DNA from 2 places in the Clostridium sp. TJA020 genome. Region 2 is predicted to be linked to the other one. Evidence: predicted binding sites of a transcription regulator. Region 2 holds the regulator's gene; the other holds the start of a gene.

Region 1 (12,047 bases), on a different contig from region 2:
TAATAAATAATAGCTTTAAAGCTAGATAAAATAAGAGGTTTTGAGGAATTGTAAAAAAATACACAAAATTTTAGAATGATATTGCAAAAAATTTAACAAAGTATTATAATTGTAATTGAAGTTGAGAGACTTCAATTATTTTTTAGTTAGATTTGTTAATATTATAACAAACAATTGAAAAATAATTACAAAATTTCAAGTTTTTAATGTTTGATAAAGTGAAAATTAGAAAAATATTCAAATAATGTATATTAATTGGGTTGTGAAAAAAGGGAGGCTTTATTAATGGAATTAAAGAATGTAATTCTTCAAAAAGAAGGAAATTTAGCTATCGTAACTATAAACAGACCAAAAGCATTAAATGCTTTAAATTCAGAAACATTAAAAGATATTAATACAGTTGTTGAAGATTTAGAAAAGGATAACAACATAACTTGTGTTATATTAACTGGATCTGGAGAAAAATCTTTTGTTGCGGGTGCTGATATTTCAGAAATGAAAGATTTAAACGAAGAACAAGGAAAAGAATTTGGTATTTTAGGTAACAAAGTATTTAGAAGATTAGAAAAATTAGACAAGCCAGTTATAGCTGCTATCTCAGGATTTGCACTAGGTGGTGGATGTGAACTTGCAATGTCATGTGATATAAGAATAGCTTCAGAAAAAGCTAAATTTGCTCAACCAGAAGCAGGTCTTGGAATAACTCCAGGATTTGGTGGAACTCAAAGATTAGCAAGATTAGTTGGAGAGGGAAAAGCAAAAGAACTTATTTATACATGCGATATGATAAAAGCTGATGAAGCTTTAAGAATAGGATTAGTTAATAAAGTGGTTCCTTTAGAAAATTTAATGGATGAAGCAAAAGCTATGGCTGAAAAAATAATGGCCAATGCTCCAATAGCTGTTAAGTTATGTAAAGATGCAATCGGAAGAGGAATGCAAGTAAGTATAGATGAAGGAATAATGATAGAAGCAGAAGACTTTGGTAAATGTTTCAGTACAGAAGACCAAGTTGAAGGTATGACTGCTTTTATGGAAAGAAGAGCTAAAAACTTCCAAAACAAATAATGAAATAGAATATATAAATTCACTAATAGATTTAGGTGTATTATTAGGAGGGTAATTTAAATGAATTTCCAATTAACTAGAGAACAAGAATTAGTAAGACAAATGGTTAGAGAATTCGCTATAAACGAAGTAAAACCAATTGCGGCTGAAATTGATGAAACAGAAAGATTCCCAATGGAAAACGTTAAAAAAATGGCTAAGCTTGGTATGATGGGAATACCTTTTAGTAAAGAATTTGGTGGAGCTGGTGGAGATGTACTTTCATATATCTTAGCAGTTGAAGAATTATCAAAAGTATGTGGTACAACAGGAGTTATACTTTCAGCTCACACTTCACTTTGTGCTTCATTAATAAATGAATTTGGTAAGCCAGCACAAAAAGAAAAATATTTAATACCTCTTGCAAAGGGAGAAAAAATTGGAGCATTCGGGTTAACTGAACCAGGTGCTGGTACTGATGCAGCAGGACAACAAACAACTGCAGTTTTAGATGGAGATAACTACATCTTAAATGGATCAAAAATATTCATAACAAATGGTGGAGTTGCTGAAACTTTCATAATATTTGCTATGACAGATAAATCAAAAGGAACAAAAGGAATATCAGCATTTATAGTTGAAAAAGATTTCCCAGGATTCTCAATTGGTAAAGTAGAAGATAAGATGGGTATAAGAGCATCATCAACTACAGAATTAATTATGGAAAATTGTATAGTTCCAAAAGAAAACCTAATTGGACAAGAAGGTAGAGGATTTGGAATTGCAATGAAAACTTTAGATGGTGGTAGAATTGGTATCGCATCTCAAGCTTTAGGAATTGCAGAAGGAGCTTTAGAAGAAGCTATTAACTATATGAAAGAAAGAAAACAATTCGGAAGATCATTAACAGCATTCCAAGGATTACAATGGATGGTTGCTGAAATGGATACAAAAATAGAAGCTGCAAGAAACTTAGTATACAAAGCAGCATACAAAAAACAAGCAGGACTTCCATATTCAGTTGATGCTGCAAGAGCAAAATTATTTGCTGCAGGTGTAGCTATGGAAGTAACAACTAAAGCAGTTCAATTATTCGGAGGATATGGATACACTAAAGAATATCCAGTTGAAAGAATGATGAGAGATGCTAAGATAACAGAAATTTATGAAGGAACTTCAGAAGTTCAAAAGATGGTTATCGCAGGAAGCAAGTTAAGATAAGGGAGGCCTTTTAATAATGAATATAGTAGTTTGTTTAAAACAAGTTCCAGATACAACAGCAGTAAAAATAGATCCTAAAACAGGAACACTTATAAGAGATGGTGTACCATCAATAATAAATCCAGAAGATAAACATGCTTTAGAAGCAGCACTTCAAATAAAAGAAAATAATGGAGCAAAGGTTACTGTAGTAAGTATGGGACCTCCACAAGCAGAAAGTGCATTAAGAGAAGCTTTATGTATGGGAGCTGATGAAGCAGTACTTATAACAGATAGAGCTTTCGCAGGAGCTGATACATTAGCAACTTCAAAAGCATTAGCAGGAGCTATTAAGAAGTTAGAATACGATATAATATTTGCTGGTAGACAAGCAATTGACGGAGATACAGCTCAAGTAGGACCAGAAATAGCAGAACATTTAAATATTCCACAAGTAACTTATGTTCAAGATGTAAAAGTTGAAGAAGATGGATTATTAATAAATAGAGCATTAGAAGATGGATATGAATTAATAAAAGTTAATACACCATGTCTTTTAACTGCAATAGAAGAATTAAATAAGCCAAGATACATGAATGTTGGATTAATATTTGATACAAAGGATTCAAAAATCACAATCTGGTCAGCAGATGATATAGATGTAGATAAGGCAGAATTAGGTCTTAAAGGATCACCAACAAAGGTTAAGAAGTCAATGACTAAGGAAATGAAGGGCGCTGGCGAATTAATTAAAGAAGGTCCAAAAGACGCAGCTAAATACGTTATCGGAAAATTAAAAGAAAAACACTACATCTAAATTTGGGAGGTAATTTAACAATGAATATAGCAGATTACAATGGCGTTTGGGTATTTGCTGAACAAAGAGAAGGCGAATTACAAAAAGTATCATTAGAGTTATTAGGTGAAGGTAGAAAAATTGCAAATAAATTAGGAGTTAAACTTACAGCTTTATTATTAGGTAAAGATATAAAAGGTTTAGCAAATACATTAGGAGAAAATGGTGCTGATGAGGTTATCGTATGTGATAATGCTTTATTAGAACATTATACAACTGACGGATATACAAAAGTTATTTGCGACTTAGCTAATGAAAGAAAACCTGGAATATTATTTATAGGAGCTACTTTTATAGGAAGAGATTTAGGACCAAGAGTTGCAGCAAGATTATCAACAGGATTAACTGCTGACTGTACACAATTAGATGTTGTAGTTGAAAATGGAGATCTTTTAGCTACAAGACCAGCATTTGGTGGAAACTTAATGGCAACAATTGCTTGTCCAGATCATAGACCACAAATGGCTACAGTAAGACCTGGAGTTTTTGCAAAAGTAGAAGAAAAAAATTCAAACTTTAAGGTTGAAGAAGCTAAAGTTAATTTAACTGAAGCTGATATTAGAACTAAAGTTGTTGAAATAGTAAAAGAAACTAAAGAAGTTGTAGATATAAGTGAAGCTAACTTTATCGTAGCTGGCGGTAGAGGAATGGGAAGCAAAGAAAACTTCGAAAAATTACATGAATTAGCAGAAGTTTTAGAAGGATCAGTAGCAGCTTCAAGAGGAGCTGTTGATAAAGGATGGATAGAAAGAGATTACCAAGTTGGTCAAACTGGTAAAACTGTAAGACCAAATATATATATTGCTTGTGGTATCTCAGGAGCTATTCAACACGCAGCTGGTATGCAAGATTCAGATATGATTATAGCAATTAATAAAGATGAAACTGCTCCAATTATGAAAATTGCTGATTATGCAATAGTTGGAGATATAAATAAAGTATTACCAGAGCTTATAGCTCAGTTCAAAGAAGTAAAATAATAACTTTCAACTTGAATTTTAGGAGGGTACGAAAATGAAAAAGGTATTTGTTTTAGGTGCTGGAACAATGGGAGCTGGAATAGTTCAAGCTTTCGCACAAAAAGGTTATGAAGTAATAGTTAGAGACATAAAAGATGAATTTGTTGAAAGAGGATTATCAGGAATCAACAAAAATCTTACTAGACTAGTTACTAAAGGAAAAATCACTGAAGAAGCTAAAGAAGAAATCTTAAGCAGAATTTCAGGAACAACTGATATGGCTTTAGCTGCAGATTGTGATTTAGTAGTAGAAGCTGCTATCGAAAATATGAAAATTAAAAAAGAAATATTTGCAGAGTTAGATAAAATATGTAAACCAGAAACTATCTTAGCTTCAAATACTTCATCATTATCAATAACAGAAGTTGCATCAGCTACAGGAAGACCTGATAAAGTTATCGGAATGCACTTCTTTAACCCAGCTCCAGTAATGAAGCTAGTTGAAATCATCAGAGGAATAGCTACAAGCCAAGAAACTTTTGATGCAGTTAAAGAATTATCAGTAGCAATTGGAAAAGAGCCTGTAGAAGTAGCAGAAGCTCCAGGATTTGTAGTAAACAGAATTTTAATTCCAATGATTAATGAAGCAACATTTATCCTTCAAGAAGGAATAGCTTCAGCAGAAGATATAGACACAGCTATGAAATATGGTGCTAACCACCCAATGGGACCTTTAGCATTAGGAGATTTAATAGGACTAGACGTATGTCTCGCTATTATGGATGTTTTATATACAGAAACAGGGGATAATAAATATAGAGCATCAAGCCTTTTAAGAAAGTATGTTAGAGCTGGATGGCTTGGAAGAAAAACAGGAAAAGGATTCTTCGATTATAGTAAATAATAACTTATTTTATACACAATTAAAAACTACACTTGATAAAACTACACTTTTAATAAGGAGATAATAAATTTATTATCTCCTTAATTTATTATTATACTTTACATAGAAATTTATTTATAATAAATTAAAAAACAAATGAAGAAAGATGGTGTAAAAAATTGAATAAAAAATTATTTAAGGGGTTAGCATTTATTTTGCTCACGAGTTCTGTTTGGATTGGAAGTACAATTAAAGCTTATGCTTGGGATGGAAAAATTGATGGGACAGGAACCCATTCTATGATAGTTACTCAAGCAATTAAAGTTCTAGAGAATGACTTGTCAAATAATGAACCAGAAATAATAAGAAAAAATTTAAACATATTAAAGAGTAATTTACATGAATTGCAATTAGGTTCTACATATCCAGATTATGATCCTAATGAGTATGATTTATATCAAGATCATTTCTGGGATCCAGATACAGAAAATAACTTTACAAAAGATAATAAATGGTATTTAGCTTATTCAATACCAGATACGGGGGAATCACAATTAAGAAAATGTTCAGCTTTAGCAAGAAATGAGTGGAAAAAGGGGAATTATAAAAAAGCTGCTTTTTATTTAGGGGAAGCTATGCATTATTTTGGTGATATAGATACACCATACCATCCATCAAATGTTACTGCAGTTGATAGTTTAGGGCATGTTAAATTTGAAACTTTTGCAGAAGAAAGAAAAGAAAATTATAAAATAGAAACTTCAGGAAGTAAAACAAATGAAGAATTTTATCAAAGTATTATAAAAGACAAGGATTTTAATGGTTGGTCTAAAGAATATTGTAGAGGTTTTGCTAAAAAAGCAAAATCATTATATTATAGCCATGCTAATATGAGTTGTAGCTGGGATGATTGGGATTATGCAGCTAAAATAACTTTATCTAACACTCAAAAGGGAACAGCAGGATATATATATAGATTTTTGCATGATGTAACTTTCAATAGTGATTCAATTGATAAAAATTTAAGTGAATTAGTTGTAATGATAAAAACAGCCAATGAAAAGGATGCTGGAACTGATGATTATATTTACTTTGGTATAGAAACAAAAGATGGAAGCAAGCAAGAATGGCAATTAGATAATCCGGGAGATGATTTTGCTAAAGGTGCTGAAGATACATATACATTAAAGATTAAAGATAAAAATATAAAATATAATGATATAAATAAAATGTGGGTTAGAAAAAGTAAGTTTACAAAAATAACTGATCAGTGGAAACCTGAATATATAAAAGTAATAGCTAATCAAAATGTTGAACTTGAAAAAAATATTAATGAATGGATATCAGGAAATAATACATACTTTATAAAATAATAAAAAACAGACACTTTAAATAAGTGTCTGTTTTTTTAGAATATATTTATATTGTAAAATGGTATTAATTATTAAAATAGTTCCTTATAAAGTATTTGTAAAACTTAAGTTAAGGTTTTGTGTAAATATAAAATTAATAAATTATAAGATATAAAATAAACAAATATTTGTGATATAATTAATAAATATAATTAGAGAATAATAATTACTGGTGGTGTTGAATTTGCTTATAGACAAAGCATTAAAGTTTTGGAATATAGAACATGATTTAAATTGTGCAGAATGTATATTATATGCTGCAAATGAAGAATATAATTTAGGACTTAATAAAAATTCTTTTAAAATGATGGCATCTTTTGGAGGAGGAATGGGGATTGGTTCTTCATGTGGTGCTGCAACAGGAGCAATAGCTGTTATTGGAATTATTTTTACTAATGATAGGGGGCATGAAAGTCCAATAGTTAGGGAGCTTTCAGCAGAATTCATGAATAGATTTTATAAAGAATTTAAAAGCTTAAATTGCATAGATATAAAGCATAAAAGAGAAGATGATGATAGAAGTTGTAAGTTTATTATAGAAACAGCAGCATCTATTTTGGATGATATAGTAAATGAAAACAATAGATAAGAAAAGGAGAGAATAATATGGATTTTAAAGAAGTTATTTTTGAAGATAATAAAGTTATATTAGAAGGAGTTAAAAATTTTAATATAAAGCAAATATTAGAGTGTGGACAATGTTTTAGATGGGAAAAAAAATCAGAACTTGATTACATAGTAATAGCTTACGGAAGGGTTATAGAAGTAGTGCAAGATGGAGATAAAGTTACTATTTTAAATTCAAATAAAGAAGATTTTAATAATATATGGCTTACATATTTTGATTTAGAAAGAGATTATAGCAAAATAAAAGAAGAACTTTCAAAGGATGAAATATTAAAAAAATCAGTTGATTTTGGTTATGGAATAAGACTTTTAAACCAAGATCCATTTGAACTTGTTATAAGTTTTATAATATCAGCTAGAAATAGTATACCTTCAATTAAAAAGACTATAAAGAAAATAAGTGAAAGATGGGGAGAAAAAATTGAGTATAATGGAGAGGTGTTTTATACTTTCCCAACTCCAGAGATGTTAAAGGATATTACAGAAGATGAAATAAGAGAAACTGGAGCTTCATTTAGAAGTAAGTATATTGTTGATACTGTATATAGAATAAATGAAGATTTAGAAAATAGTGATGGTATATATAATTTAGATAGAATAACATCATTAACTGATGATGAATGCCATGTAGCTCTTCAAGAATTTAAAGGGGTAGGAGCAAAAGTTGCTGATTGTATAATGTTATTTTCAATGAGCAAATATTCAGCTTTTCCAGTTGATGTTTGGGTTAAAAGAGCGATGATGCATTTTTATAATGCAGAAGAAGGTTCTTTAAATAAGATAAGAATATTTGCAAGAGATAAGTTTAAGGGTTTATCAGGATTTGCACAACAATATCTTTTTTATTATGCAAGAGAGAATAATATAAAAATAGATTAGGAAGTAAAAGGGACTAATTAATTTTTTAATTAGTCCTTTTTATATTTTAACGTTAAGCACGTTTTCTTCTATTTTTACATTTTTTAATTGGTATTATTGTATCTCCGGGAATCTTAACTATAAAATTAAGATATTTTTTAATATTTTCATCATTTCTAAGTCTATTAATTGAAAAAAGTCTTGCTGCAAGTTCTTTATTTGTATACAAAGCGTGTATTTGTTTATGGCATGTAGTACAAAGCATAACAGTATCTAAGTTTTTTCCACCCTTTTCTTTAGGTATTAAATGATGTTCCGTTAATTCAGGAACTATTCTATCGCATAGTTCGCAAGTTAATCTAGTTATCAAATAAATACCTCCTTTTATAAAGAAATTTATATTAATATCCTATTAATATTATATCAATAAATATTACTCTAATCAAAAGAAGAAATTACTAAGAGATAAAAATACTATTTATTTAATTTACAAAATATGGTAAAATATTATGGCAATGATTAATTTGGGGGTTAATTTATGTTTCAATTTGAAACTCAATTAAATAAGTTAAAACATGAAGTTTTAACTGAGGTAGCAAAACTTGCTAAAAGAGATATGTTAACTAAAGAGGAGATTGAGAAAATTCCTTATAAGATTATAAAGGGTGATAAAGCTATTTATAGATGTTGTGTATATAAAGAAAGGGCTATAGTTCAAGAAAGGGCAAAACTTGCAGCAGGATTTCTTTCTAATGGAGATATAGAAGATGGTGAGCTTATTGATATAAGACCAGACGAACAAATAATATATGTAATTGAGGCTGCTTGTGATAGGTGTCCAATAAATAAATATAATATTACAGATTCATGTAGAAATTGTTTAGCACACAAATGTAAAGAGGCATGTAACTTTGGAGCAATAACAGTAATAAGTGGAAGAGCTTATATAAATCAAGAACTTTGTAAGGAGTGTGGAATGTGCAAAAAAGCTTGTCCTTACGATGCTGTATCAGAAGTTATGAGGCCTTGTAGAAAGGCATGTCCAACAGGAGCAGTAACTATGAAACAAGAAGATAGAAAAGCTGTAATAAAAGAAGAATTATGCGTAAATTGTGGTGCATGTATGCAAGCATGTCCTTTTGGAGCTATATCAGATAAGAGTTTAATAGTTCCTGTTGCTAAAAGACTTGCTAGAAAAAGAAAGATGTATGCAGTAGTTGCACCTGCAATTACTGGACAGTTTGGTGCTAAAATAACTTATGGACAAATAAAAAGTGCAATTAAAAAATTAGGATTTGTTGATATGATAGAAGCTGCTTGCGGAGCTGATGGAGTTACAATTCATGAATGTGAAGAATTTAAAGAAAGAATAAATGAAGGAAAAAAATATATGACTAACTCATGTTGTCCTGCATTTTTAACATATATAGAAAAACTTTATGGAGATCAAAAAGAAAATATATCAAATACTGTTTCACCTATGGTTGCTACTGGAAGACTAATTAAAAATAGAGATAAGGATGCAAAGGTAGTGTTTATAGGACCGTGTACGGCTAAAAAAAGTGAATCAGTAAAGGAGGGGGTTAAGGATGCTATAGATTATGTATTGACTTTTGAAGAGCTTACAGCGCTATTTGATGCATTTGGTGTTAATCCTTGGGAATGTGAAGAGGAAGAAGTTTGTGACGCATCTATATTTGGTAGAGGATTTGGGATGCATGGAGGACTTACTTCATCAATAGAAAGTTATATAAGAGACAAAAATATAGATATAGATTTTAATCCTGTAAAAGTAGCAGGTGGAAATGAGATAAAAAAGGCTATGGCAATGGCCAAGATTGGAAGATTAAATGGTAATTTTATTGAAGGTATGATGTGTGAAGGTGGATGTATAAATGGTGCAGGAACAATTGTACCATCTATTAGAGCTAAATCTATATTTAATAAATTAAACAATTCAGGTTGTAAAAAATCAATTATAGATAATGATATAATAAATGAATTTGAGAGTATAAATTTAAATAGGAAGTAATTATTTATAAAATTATGAAATTTAGAGAAAATTAAAGTAAAATAAAATTAAATCAATATAATTAGGAATAAATAATAAAATTTGGATAAAAATATTTTAAGTAGAGTTTGAATTTATTTTATATAAAATATAATATAGTATTAGAATTAGCACTCAAGATTATAGAGTGCTAACAAAATAAAAGTAAAAGGAGGGTTTTTAATGGCTATAAAACCATTAGGAGATAGAGTTGTTATAAAAAGATTAGAAGCAGAAGAAAAAACAAAAAGTGGAATAGTTTTAGCAGGTACAGCAAAAGAAAGACCACAAGAGGCAGAAGTTATTGCAGTTGGTCCTGGAGCTATTTGCGATGGCAAAAGAGTTGATATGGAAGTAAAGGTTGGGGATAAAGTACTTTACTCAAAATATGCAGGAACAGAAGTTAAGTTAGATGGAGAAGAATATATAATTTTAAAGCAAGAAGATATACTTGCAATAGTTGAATAGGAGGGATGTTTTATGGCTAAGATGATAAAATTTGGAGAAGAATCAAGAAGATCAATGCAAAAAGGTGTTGATAAGTTAGCTGATACTGTTAAGGTAACACTTGGACCAAAAGGAAGAAATGTAGTTTTAGATAAAAAATTTGGATCACCTCTTATAACTAACGATGGTGTTTCAATTGCTAGAGAAATTGAATTTGAAGATCCATACGAAAATATGGGTGCACAACTTGTTAAGGAAGTTGCTACAAAGACTAATGATGTGGCTGGAGATGGAACTACAACAGCTACACTTTTAGCACAAGCTATTATAAGAGAAGGATTAAAAAATGTAACAGCAGGAGCTAATCCAATGCTTATAAGAACAGGAATTAATATGGCTGTTGAAAAAGCAGTTTCAGAAATAAAAGCAATTTCAAAACCAGTAAACGGAAAAGAGGATATAGCAAGAGTTGCAGCTATATCAGCAGCTGATGAAACAATAGGAACACTTATTGCAGATGCTATGGAAAAGGTAGGTAATGAAGGGGTTATAACTGTTGAAGAATCAAAATCAATGGGAACAGAATTAAATGTTGTTGAAGGTATGCAATTTGATAGAGGATATGTATCAGCGTATATGGTTACTGATACAGAAAAAATGGAAGCGGTTCTTGATAATCCATATGTTTTAATAACTGATAAGAAAATTACAAACATACAGGAAATACTTCCTATATTAGAGCAAATAGTTCAATCTGGAAGAAAACTTTTAATTATAGCTGAAGATATAGAAGGAGAAGCTATGGCTACATTAGTAGTTAATAAATTAAGAGGAACATTTACTTGTATAGCTGTTAAGGCACCAGGCTTTGGAGACAGAAGAAAAGAAATGCTTCAAGATATAGCTATTCTTACTGGTGGAGAAGTTATTTCAGAAGAACTTGGAAGAGATTTAAAAGAAGTAACTTTAGATATGCTAGGAGAAGCAGAAAGTATTAAAATTACTAAGGATAATACTACAATAGTAAATGGAAAAGGTAATTCAGAAGAAATAAAAGCAAGAGTTAATCAAATAAAGGCTCAACTTGAAGAAACAACTTCAGAGTTTGATAAAGAAAAATTACAAGAAAGACTTGCAAAATTATCAGGTGGAGTAGCAGTAATTAGAGTTGGTGCTGTAACTGAAACTGAATTAAAAGAAAGAAAGCTTAGAATAGAAGATGCTTTAAATGCAACAAAAGCAGCGGTTGAAGAAGGTATAGTTGCAGGTGGTGGTACTGCTTACGTTAATGTACTAAATAAAGTATCAGAATTAACATCAGATGTTTATGATACTAAAGTTGGTATTGATATAATAGTAAGAGCACTTGAAGAACCAATGAGACAAATAGCAACTAATGCTGGTGTTGAAGGTTCAGTAATAATTGATAAAGTTAGAAATAGTGAATCAGGTATTGGATATGATGCATTAAGAGGAGAATATAAAGAAATGATTAAAGCTGGTATAGTAGATCCAACTAAGGTTACAAGATCAGCACTTCAAAATGCAGCTTCAGTAGCTTCTACTTTCTTAACAACAGAAGCAGCTGTTGTTGATATTCCTAAAAAAGAAGAGCCAGTAGGGGCTCCAGGTGGAATGGGAATGGATGGAATGTATTAAGAGTAAAATAATAAACAGGCATAATTTTTGGATTATGCCTGTTTTATTT
Region 2 (12,047 bases):
CCATAGTTAGCCTTTTCTTTTTATGGGTTATATTAAAAGAGGGAGCTGAATTTTTTATATTTACGATTATTATATTTATAATTGGAATAACTATAAATATAAATTTTTATAATTTAAAAATAAATAACATTGAAAAGATAAGAATAGAAAAATTATATTCTTATGGTGGTATAGGAAATATAAAAGGAAGAGAAGTATTTATTAAGGGAGATATATCTAATTTAAAAGAAGGAGTAGTAATAAAGTGCAAAGGAATATTTGAAAGAAAATTAGATAAAAAGCGTGGAAGAATAGGAAATTATGAAATAAAAAAATGGACTATAGATAATAATGATATAAATACAAAACTTTCTAATATAAGAGAAAAGTTTAAAGAAAAACTTGAAAATAATATTGGAATTAGAAAGGCAAGTCTTATAACATCAATTACTTTTGGAAAAGATAAAGCTTTAGATTTTGAAGATCAAGAAGATATGAAAAGATTTGGAATTATACATGCATTAAGTGTATCAGGGCTTCATATAGGGGTTATATTTTTAATTATGAAAAAGTTATTTAAAGAAAAATTTGCACTTTTAATAACATTTTTTTATGTAATTATGACTGGTATGGCTTTTTCAAGTGTAAGGGCATTTATTATGTTGTTTATTATAAACTTGGGAGTAATTTTAAAAAGGAGATATAATCATATATGTAGTTTGGCATTAAGCTCTATAATAATATTTTTAATATCTCCATATTGCATATTTGAAGTTGGATTTTTATTATCATTTGGAGCAACTATTGGTATTATATTATACAACAAAACTTTAAATAAAAAATTTTATAAATTACCTAAGGTAATTAGAGAAACTTTAAGTATATCATTAAGTGCTCAATTATTTACTTTACCAATACTTATAATATTTTTTAATGAAATATCTATAGGATTTATTATAGGAAATTTAATACTTATTCCTATAATAAATTTAATATTAACAATAAGCATAATATCAGTACTTTTTATAAATATAGATTTTCTATTTAATTATATTAGTTTTATATTAAAAAATATTATAATAATTTTTGATAATATAAGTGAATTATTTTTAGAAATCACACCTAATATGATGTATATAAATGAGTATTATGGATATTTTTATATTAGTCTTTTAATAACATTTTTTATATACAACAGAGGATATAAGAAAATTATTATATTACCTTTATCATATATAGTTTTTATAACAATTAGTTTATATAGTATAAATCCTAAAATAGAGTATAAATATAAAGATACACTTTTAGTTTCGTATAAAGGAAAAAGAATTTTATTATCTAATGATAATATTGATGTAAATAAAATGAAATCTGTATATGCTTCTAATAATTATTATAAGAATACAAAAAGAATAGTAATAAAAGAAAATTGCTTTTTAGAAACTTTTAATAAAGATTATATATTAAATGTAAATGAAACTAAATATTATTTAAACATGAGTTTTAATAATAAAAGCAATATTAAATATGATATAATTAATTTCAAAGAAGATGATGTTACTAGTATAGTTATATTAGGAGAAAAAATATTAGTAAGATAGATTTTACTTGAAAGGTGATTAGCTTGATAAATTATGAAACGTTAGAAAAAGATATAAAGGTTGGGAATATAAAAAATTCTTATATTTTTTGTGGACCGGATGAAGAACTTATAAAAGAAGCCATAGGTAAGGTTATAAGTCCATATATTGATGAAAATTTAAAAGACTTAAATTTAGTAAAATTTGATGGGGTTCAATGTGAATTTGATGAAATAGTAAATGCTTGTGAAACATTACCATTTATGGCTGAAAAAAAAGTAGTCATTGTATATAGATGTCAATTTTTAAAAGAAAAATTAGATGCTTCAAATAAAAGTTTTTATAATAGTATGAAAGAATATTTAAAAGATATGCCAGGTCATACAATATTAGTTTTATACCATGTATTCGGAGATAAAAGAGATACTTTAAAGAAAAATAAAAATATAATGGCTCTTGATAAGATTACTACTATTGTCCAAATAGATAAGTTAAAAAGGGATGGATTTTATAAGAGAGTAGACAATATATTTAAAACAAATAAAAAAAATATAAATAAAGTAGAACTTAGATATTTTTGTGAGAAGATTCCTATGAATTTAGAGATTGCACAAAAGGAAGTAAGTAAATTAGTTGATTATACTGTAGGAAGAGAAATAACTAAAAGAGATATTGATATGCTAATACCTAATAAAAGTGAAGATGATGTATTTGATTTAGTTGATTTAGTATCACAAAAAAAAATAGAAAGAGCTCTTGATATACTAAATGAACTATTATTTAAAGCAGATCAACATATGTTAATAATTACATCTATACAAAATCAGTTTAAAAGATTATATGATATAAAAGTTGGATTATCATTAGGAAAAAAAATAAATGATTTTGTAAGTGAATATAGAATACCACAATTTGTTGTTGAAAAACTTGTAGCACAAAGTAATAAGTTTTCTTTAAAACAATTAGAAAAAATATTACAGCTTTGTGTAGAAGTAGATAAAAATTTAAAAAGTGGTTTAGGAGATAAAAAGTCAGAGCTAGAATTATTTTTAATAAATATAGCAATGGTGAAGAAATAAAAAACACCTCAGAAATTTCTGGGGTGTTTTTATTTCTTGAAAATATTTATTCAAGATAAAAGTTGTAGAAAGTAAATAACCGACCGTTAAAGGTCGGTTTATGTTACTACTATGCCATAGCGTTTAACTTTGCAGCTAGTCTTGACTTCTTTCTAGCAACCATGTTCTTGTGAAGAACTCCTTTTGAAGCAGCCATGTCTAAAGCTTTAGTAGCTTGAACGAAAGCAGCTTTAGCTTCTTCAGCGTTATTAGCAGCGATTGCAGCTTCTAACTTCTTTATTTCAGTTTTTAAAGCTGATTTAACCATTCTATTTCTTAAAGTTTTAGTTTGAGTAACTTTAATTCTTTTTTTAGCTGATTTTATGTTTGCCATTACTTTTCACCCCCTCTAAATTTTATAGGGCCTCTCTGCAGTTTTGGGGAATCTGCGTACGAGTTTACATTCAACAAACCATATTATAGCATTGAAATTTATTATATTCAAGTATTAAATTTAAACAAAAAGGAAAAATAATTTTGAAAGTATAAAATTAAAGAGGTGACATTATGTTGAATTTTAGAACAGACCTTGCAATTGAAGCTAAGGAAAACTATTCAAAAGCTCATAAAGGTGAGATCGATGGTGTTATTGTAAATGAAGAAGTAATTAGTGATAGTAAGATTACAACAGTAAAAATAAAAAATAATGAAGGTGCAAAAAAATTAGAAAAACCTATAGGAACATATATAACTATAGACATTCCAGAATATACAATATATGATGGAGAATTAATGGATAATGTTTCAGAAACTGTAGGCATAACTCTTAAAAAATTAGTTGATATTGATGAAAAAAAGACAGCTTTAGTAGTTGGACTTGGAAACTGGAAGGTAACTCCAGATGCTTTAGGGCCAAAGGTTGTAGAGAAGATAATGATAACAAGACATTTAAAAGAAGTTATTCCAGAGTCTATAGATGATTCTATAATACCTGTTTGTGCTATTGCACCTGGGGTTTTGGGAATAACAGGAATAGAAACAGGAGAAATAATAAAAGCACTTGTGGAAAAAATACATCCAGATTTGGTTATATGTATAGATGCATTAGCTTCAAGAAAAATAGAAAGAGTAAATAGAACTATACAAATAAGCGATACAGGAATATCACCAGGTGCTGGTGTTAATAATCATAGAATGCTTATAAATGAAGAAACATTAGGTGTTAAGGTTATAGCCATAGGAGTTCCAACAGTTGTTGATGCAGCAACTATTGCAAATGATAGTATAGATTTAGTAATAGATGAACTTATAAGCAAATCAGAAAAAGGATCAGAATTTTATAATATGATAAAAGGTGTAGATAAATATGAAAAAGGAATGCTTATAAAAGAATTACTTAATCCTTATGTTGGTGATTTAATGGTTACTCCAAAGGAAGTAGATCAAGTGATAGATTCTTTATCAAAAATAATTGCAAATGGTGTAAATATTGCAGTTCAACCTAATTTAGAAATGGAAGATATAAATAAATTTATGAATTAAAAATTAAATAAAGATATAATAATTATGTAAATTCCCTCATATACTTTTAAAAGTGAGGAGGGGATAGAGTGTGGGTTTAAATAGTAATAATTTAAGGCGAAAAAGCTCTATGGATATAGGAATAATGATTTTACTTGTATGCCTAGTGATATTTTTTGGTAGATGTATATATATAATGAAAAATAATAGTGAAAGAGGCGGATTAGCTTACGTTGAACTTCTAAATTTTTCAATGCCTTTAGTCAAAACTCAAGTTTATGATGAAGAAGCTTATTATGAAAATAATTTTTCATTAAAAAATATAGCATTAGAGGCACTTGGTTTATCAGACTTAAGTTTAGAAAAGCTAGTAAGCAATGAAATTCCAATGTTTAAAATAGATGATTATGTAAAAGAGAATAAAGAAGATTCAGGATATAGTCCTTTTGAGCTTGATTCTGAATCTATAATAAAATATACAAGTGAAGAAAAAAATAATTTATATAACCCAAAACTTAAAAAAGAGTTAAATCAGTCTAAGCCTGAGGTTTTAATTTATCATACTCATACAGGAGAAGGTTATTCAGAAACAAAGAACTTTACTGATGATAGTAATCATAATGTAGTTGGAGTTGGAGAAATTATTACAAAAGAGTTAGAAGAAAATTATGGTATATCAGTAATACATGATAAAACTGTACATGATGTTTCGTATAATGATAGTTATAATAGATCAAGAGATACGGTAAAAAAATATTATGATAAATATGGAGATAATTTTAAATTAGTAATCGATATTCATAGAGATGGTATAGATAAAAAGAAAGCAACAAATAGAACTAAAGATTTATTTACAGTAAATATAAATAAGCAAAGTATGGCAAGAATAATGTTTTTAAATACAAGAGGAAGTTCTAAATTTAGTTCTAATGAAAAGATGAGGAAAAAATTATATAATATTGCAAATTCTTTATATCCAGGTCTTGTAACAAGTGAAACATGGAACAGGGGAATTAATTTACTTAATCAAGATATATTAAGTAATTCAATATTATTTGAAGTTGGGTCTAATATAAATACATCAAAGGAAGCAATGACGTCAGCTAAATATATTGCGAGAGTTATAGCAGAATATATAAACGGTAAGTAATTAATAATGAGTACTTTTGCATAAAAGTTTTATAAAGTGTCTATTATTTAAAATAAGTGAGGTGAACTTTATGAAATTAAAAAAGTACTCAATAATTATATTTTCGGTAGTTATAGTATTATTAGCTTTTTTTAGCTTAATAAAAGTAAATATAATAAATACAAAATCATTATCTCCAGTTGGTAACACTGATGATAATAAAAAAATTGTTAATACAGAGTTTGGTGAAGATTTTAATAATTTTATTCAAGATAATGCAGATGTTAAAATATATAATAAGGAAAACGGAGATTATTTATTGAATATAAATGATAATAATTTAAGAATTAAGAAAGAATCTGAATTAGTTAACTTTATAAAAGATAAATTTTATAAAGTTACAGATAGTTTAAAAAGCGTAATAATAAATATACAAAATTTAATACAAAAATTAATATCTTAAAATAAAGGCAGTTATATACCCTATAAATATTGACACTACCTAAGGAAAGTATGATATAATTTAGCTTGACTTTAATATATGGGGGTGAAATAACTGCTTTCTTATATAAGAAGGGCAGATTTTATATATGAAAAATGATAGACAAAAATTTATTAGAAATTTTTCAATAGTAGCACATATAGACCATGGTAAATCAACATTAGCAGATAGATTATTAGAAATTACAGGTACTTTAACAAAAAGAGAAATGGAAGAACAAGTACTTGATAATATGGAACTTGAAAGAGAAAGAGGAATAACAATAAAGTCTCAAGCTGCAAGACTTATATATAGAAAAGATAATGGGGAAGAGTATATATTAAATCTTATAGACACTCCAGGTCATGTAGACTTTACATATGAAGTATCAAGAAGTTTAGCTGCTTGTGAAGGGGCTGTATTAGTTGTTGATGCAACTCAAGGTATTCAAGCTCAAACATTAGCAAATTGTTATTTAGCATTAGACAATGATTTGGAAATAACACCTGTTATAAATAAAATAGATCTTCCATCAGCAAGACCTGATGAAATAAAACAAGAAATAGAAGATGTAATAGGTATTCCAGCAGAAGATGCTCCAATGATATCTGCAAAAACAGGATTAAATGTAGAAGAAGTATTAGAAGCTGTTGTGCGTGATATACCAGCTCCAAATGGAGATGAAGAAGCTCCGCTTAAAGCTTTAGTTTTTGATTCATATTATGATACATATAAAGGTGTTGTAAGTTATGTAAGAATTATAGATGGTACTGTAAAAAGAGGAACTAAAATAAAGTTTATGGCAACTAATAAAGTTTATGATGTAACTGAAGTTGGTGTATTTACTCCAGGCTTTTTACCAGTTAATGAATTAAAAGCTGGAGATGTTGGATACATTACAGCATCTATAAAAAATGTAAAGGATGCTAGAGTTGGTGATACTATAACTGAAAGTGGAAGAGAAACTAAAGATGCGCTTCCAGGTTATAAACCAGCAATTCCAATGGTATACTCAGGTATATATCCAGTAGATGGAGCAAAGTATGAAGAACTTAAAGAAGCACTTGAAAAGTTACAAATAAATGATGCAGCTTTAAATTTTGAACCTGAAACATCAGTAGCATTAGGTTTTGGATTTAGATGTGGATTTTTAGGTCTTTTACATATGGAAATAATTCAAGAGAGAATAGAAAGAGAATTTAATCTTGATATTATTACAACAGCACCATCAGTTATATACAAAATAAAGAAAACTGATGGAACAGTTTTAGATATAACAAATCCAACAAATCTACCAGAAATGAGTGAAGTAGATTATATGGAAGAACCTATTGTTAAGGCTTCAATAATTACTCCAACTGAATATGTAGGAGCTGTTATGGAACTTTGCCAAGAGAGAAGAGGAACATATATTGATATGCAATATATGGAAGAAACAAGAGCTGTAATTAATTATGATATACCTCTAAATGAAATAGTTTATGATTTTTTTGATACATTAAAATCAAAAACTAGAGGTTATGCATCATTAGATTATGAATTTAAAGGATACGAAAAAGCAGAGCTTTGTAAGCTTGATATTCTTTTAAATGGTGATGTAGTTGATGCTCTTTCAATGATAGTTCCAAAAGAAAGAGCTTATCATAAAGGTAGAGGAATAGCTGAAAAGCTTAAAGAAATTATTCCAAGACAACTTTTTGAAGTTCCAATACAAGCAGCTATTGGTTCAAAGATAATAGCTAGAGAAACAGTAAAGGCTATGAGAAAAGATGTTTTAGCTAAATGTTATGGCGGAGATATTTCAAGAAAGAGAAAACTTCTTGAAAAACAAAAAGAAGGTAAGAAGAGAATGAGACAAGTGGGTTCAGTTGAAGTTCCACAAGAAGCATTTATGTCAATATTAAAAGTAGATTAATTTATAGAGTCTAATACATTTTGTATTAGACTCTTATTTTTAATTAAAATAACATTTAATATGTGGAATTATTTATATCTTTTTGAATATACATTACTATAAGAAATTACGGAGGTGTGTATATTATGATAGAAATTAATTTAAGAGATGTAAATATAAAGTGTAAAAAGTTAAGAAAAGAAGGAATAATAACAGGTACACTAAAAAGAATAAACGGAGAAATAATTCCTATAAGTTTAAAAGGAAATAAAATAGATTCTTATATATTAAATAATGGATTCAATGAAGATTTAAAAGTAGTATTAAATGGAGAAGAAATAGTAACAAAAATTTATAGAGTTCAGAAAAATCTTCTTATTCACAATATAGATAATATAGATATATGGGAAAAGAAATGTTAAAATATGTTTAAGATATAATAAGGTTAAGTGAATTTTTAGTAAATATAAGGTATAATAAAACAAAGGAAAAGGAGGTTTATTAATGTTTTTAAAAGAGTTAAACAATAAAGAAGCAATAGCTTTTATAAATTTAGTAAATGAGTTTGCTAACATAGATCATGTACTTGCAAGAGAAGAAAAGAGACTAATAAAAGATTATTTGAAAGAACTTAATTTAGATTTAAGTAAAATTGGTGCGGTGTCTTATGATGAAGCACTAGAAATTTTAAAAAATAGTAAAGAAAGAATAAAAAGAATAGTTTATTTTGAATTAGTAGGATTAGCTTTAGTAGATGGTAATTATGGTGAAGTTGAAGTAGATTATTTAGATAAAATAGCAACTGATCTTGATATTAATAGATCACAAAAAATTGCCTTTGCAAATTATTTTTATAATTTTAAAGATATACATGACTTCTCAGTAATAGAAACTGAAAGCAAAGAACTTGAAAATTTAAAGAGACAAGCAGAAGCGTTATTATAAAATAATTTTTAAAATAAAGGGGAATCTAATTTAATAAGGATTAGATTCTTCTTTTTGTTATAATAAATAAAATATATAAATATAGAGAAGAAGGTGATAAGGATGAAAGAAATTTCACTATATGTGCATATTCCTTTTTGTAAGCAGAAATGTCTTTATTGTGATTTCCCATCTTATGCAGGAAAAGAAAATTTAGAAGATAGTTATATAGATTCATTGATTAAAGAAATAAATTTAAAATGTAAAGGTAAAATTATAAAAACTTTATTTATAGGGGGAGGAACTCCTTCATACTTAAAAGAAGAAAATTTAAATAATTTATTAGTATGTTTAAACAGTTTAAAGTATAAAGAAGGTTCAGAAAAAACCATAGAATGTAATCCAGGAACTTTAACAAGTGAAAAGCTTAAAATAATTAAGGATAATGGTATAAATAGAATTAGTATGGGACTTCAAACTACAAATAATAATTTATTAAAAAAAATAGGAAGAATACATACAATGAAAGAATTTGAGGAAAATTATAATAGGGCAAGAGAATTCGGGTTTAATAATATAAATATAGATATAATGTTTGGACTTCCAAATCAAAGTGTATTAGATTATAAAAAGAGTTTAGAAGATATAGTAAAATTAAATCCAGAACATATATCTTGTTATAGTTTAATAATAGAACAAGGAACACCTTTTTATAATATGAATGAAAAGGGATTATTAAAATTACCAACTGAAGACGAAGAAAGGAAAATGTATAACATAACAAAGGATATATTAAAATCTAATGGTTATCATCAGTATGAAATATCAAATTACTCAAAGGAAAATAAAGAGTGCGAGCATAATAAAATTTATTGGAAACTTGAAGAGTATATAGGGGTAGGTGTATCTGCAAGCTCATATATAGATAGTAACAGAATAAAAAATATAGATGATATAAAAGAATACATAAATAAAATAAATAATAAAGAAGCAGTAGAAGAATCTATTATTAAAAATAGTAAAAAAGAAGATATGGAAGAATTTATGTTTTTAGGGCTTAGATTGATTAAAGGAATAGATAAAAATAATTTTAAGAGAAAGTTTGATAAAAATATAGAGGATGTATATGGTGATGTTATAAATAAAAATATAAAAAAAGGACTAATAGAGGATAAAGATAACTATATATATTTAACTTCAAAAGGTGTAGAAGTATCAAATTACGTTATGAGTGAATTTATTAAATAGTGATAGAAAAATGAAGCAATTAAAAGAAAAATAAATATAATATCATATAAATATCTTTAAAAGTTAAAATAAAGCAAATATTCTCGTTGACAAAAATATGTAACGAGAATATTATTTAAATATAGTCATTAGCACTCGTTGTTAGTGAGTGCTAACAAGTAGAGGTGATGATATGGTTATTGATGATAGAAAGATAAAAATATTAGAAGCTATTATCAATGATTACATTAAGACTGGTGAACCTGTTGGATCTAGAACAATAGCTAAAAACTATAATTTAGGTGTTGGTTCTGCAACAATAAGAAATGAAATGGCAGATTTAGAGGATATGGGGTACTTAGAACAACCTCATACTTCAGCAGGAAGAGTTCCATCTAGCAAAGGATATAGACTATATGTAGATAGTTTGATGGATAAACCAATTTTAAGTAAAGAAGAAGATTTAAAAATAAGAGAGTATGTTATAAACTCAGCAATGCTTGAGGTTAACAAGATAGTTAAAAATGCAAGTACTTTACTTTCAGAATTAACTCATCTTACATGTGTTGTAAAAACACCATCTCTTAGTATGAGTTGTATAAAATCAATTCAACTTATGAGAGTCGATAGTTCAAGTTTATTAGCAGTAATAGTTACTGATGGTGGACTTATAAAAAATCAAATAATAAAAGTAGATAAAGTACCTTCAATAAATATATTAAATAAGATGAATGAAGTATTAAATAAACGACTTGTAAATCTATCTATAGATGAAATTAACTTAGAAGTTATAAATCATTTAAAAATAGGTTTAGATGGTCAAGATGAAGTATTTAATGCAATAATTCCAGCACTTTATCAGTGCCTAAAGGAAGACGATACTTCAAGAGTTTTTATGGAAGGTGCAACTAATATATTCAACTTTCCTGAGTATAATGACATAGAAAATGCAAAAAGAATATTATCACTTCTTCATAATAAAGATTGCGTTGTGGAACTAATAGAACCTGAAAGCGATATAACAATAAAGATTGGTGATGAAAATTATCTTCCAGAAGCAAAAGAGTGTAGTGTTATATCAGCTGAGTATTCTTTAGGAGATAATGCAAAAGGTACTATTGGACTTATAGGACCTAGAAGAATTGATTATTCAAAGGTAATTGCAATAATGGCACAAGTCATGAAAGAGCTTAATCAAACTCTTAAAGGACAGTCTAAAAAATAAAAGAGACGAGGTGTGGGCAAAAAGTGAAAGAAAATTTAGAAAATCAAGAACAAGAAGTTAAAAATGAGGAAAACATAGTAGCTGAAGAAGAAATGACAAAAGAAAATTTAGATTCATCAAATGAAGAAGAGTTAAAAGAAGAGTCTCAAGTAGAAGATAATAAAGAAGAGGATGAGTTAAAAATGTTTAAAAAGACAAAGGAAGAAAATAAAAAGCTACAAAATGAACTTGAGACTTTAAAGGACAGACTTTTAAGACTTACAGCTGAATATGATAATTATAGAAAAAGAACAACAAAAGAAAAAGAAGGAATTTACACAGATGCATGTGTAGATGTATTAAAGGAAATAATTCCAAACCTTGATAATCTTGAAAGAGCTATCGAAGCTGATGGTAGTGTAGAAGATATGAAAAAAGGATTAGAAATGACACTTAAAGGTTTTAGAGGATCTCTAGAAAAGTTAGGTGTTGAAGAAATTATAACAGAAGAAGGTTTTGATCCTAATATGCATCAAGCAGTAATGCATATTCAAGATGAGAACTTTGGAGAAAATCAAGTAGCTGAAGTTTTCATGAAAGGTTATAAAAGAGGAGACAAAGTTATAAGACACTCTGTTGTAAAAGTTGCAAACTAAAAATAACATTTTAAAATATATTAAATTTAGAATTTAAATCAAATGAAAGTTTGAGTTAAGGAGGAATATATTATGGCAAAAATTATAGGAATTGACTTAGGAACTACAAATTCATGTGTAGCAGTTATGGAAGGTGGAGAACCTGTAGTTATAACTAACTCAGAAGGAGCAAGAACAACTCCATCAGTTGTTTCATTCCAAGCAAATGGAGAAAGACTAGTTGGTCAAGTTGCTAAAAGACAAGCGATTACAAATCCAGACAAAACAATAATCTCAATAAAGAGACATATGGGAACAGACTATAAGGTTGATATAGATGGAAAGAACTATACACCACAAGAAATATCAGCAATGGTACTTCAAAAATTAAAAGCAGATGCAGAAAGTTACTTAG

Evidence for each region. Region 2 encodes HrcA, which represses chaperone genes, less so after heat shock. Its sites were predicted from a motif close to TGTTAGCACTCNNNNNNNNNGAGTGCTAACA; they were not measured.
Region 1: a site for HrcA is predicted at 10,019-10,049, ahead of groES (co-chaperone GroES). Genes of this name have one in related genera too.

Annotation. Positions count from the first base shown of each region.
Region 1 is NZ_JBZEFC010000006.1:37,283-49,329, reverse strand. Features, by position in the region: gene AC4FQ1_RS09940 (redox-sensing transcriptional repressor Rex) at 1-10, shown strand, start outside; gene AC4FQ1_RS09935 (short-chain-enoyl-CoA hydratase) at 286-1,068, shown strand; gene AC4FQ1_RS09930 (acyl-CoA dehydrogenase) at 1,129-2,268, shown strand; gene AC4FQ1_RS09925 (electron transfer flavoprotein subunit beta) at 2,285-3,064, shown strand; gene AC4FQ1_RS09920 (electron transfer flavoprotein subunit alpha/FixB family protein) at 3,085-4,083, shown strand; gene AC4FQ1_RS09915 (3-hydroxybutyryl-CoA dehydrogenase) at 4,118-4,966, shown strand; gene AC4FQ1_RS09910 (phospholipase C) at 5,125-6,318, shown strand; gene AC4FQ1_RS09905 (C-GCAxxG-C-C family protein) at 6,542-6,946, shown strand; gene AC4FQ1_RS09900 (DNA-3-methyladenine glycosylase family protein) at 6,964-7,863, shown strand; gene AC4FQ1_RS09895 (HNH endonuclease) at 7,916-8,212, opposite strand; gene AC4FQ1_RS09890 (4Fe-4S dicluster domain-containing protein) at 8,381-9,874, shown strand; gene groES (co-chaperone GroES) at 10,076-10,360, shown strand; gene groL (chaperonin GroEL) at 10,373-11,998, shown strand.
Region 2 is NZ_JBZEFC010000001.1:655,700-667,746, reverse strand. Features, by position in the region: gene AC4FQ1_RS03490 (ComEC/Rec2 family competence protein) at 1-1,580, shown strand, start outside; gene holA (DNA polymerase III subunit delta) at 1,604-2,638, shown strand; gene rpsT (30S ribosomal protein S20) at 2,748-3,011, opposite strand; gene gpr (GPR endopeptidase) at 3,185-4,159, shown strand; gene AC4FQ1_RS03470 (stage II sporulation protein P) at 4,230-5,288, shown strand; gene AC4FQ1_RS03465 (sporulation-related protein NgaS) at 5,359-5,730, shown strand; gene lepA (translation elongation factor 4) at 5,858-7,663, shown strand; gene AC4FQ1_RS03455 (hypothetical protein) at 7,789-8,064, shown strand; gene AC4FQ1_RS03450 (hypothetical protein) at 8,147-8,587, shown strand; gene hemW (radical SAM family heme chaperone HemW) at 8,690-9,814, shown strand; gene hrcA (heat-inducible transcriptional repressor HrcA) at 9,987-11,018, shown strand; gene grpE (nucleotide exchange factor GrpE) at 11,042-11,653, shown strand; gene dnaK (molecular chaperone DnaK) at 11,726-12,047, shown strand, end outside.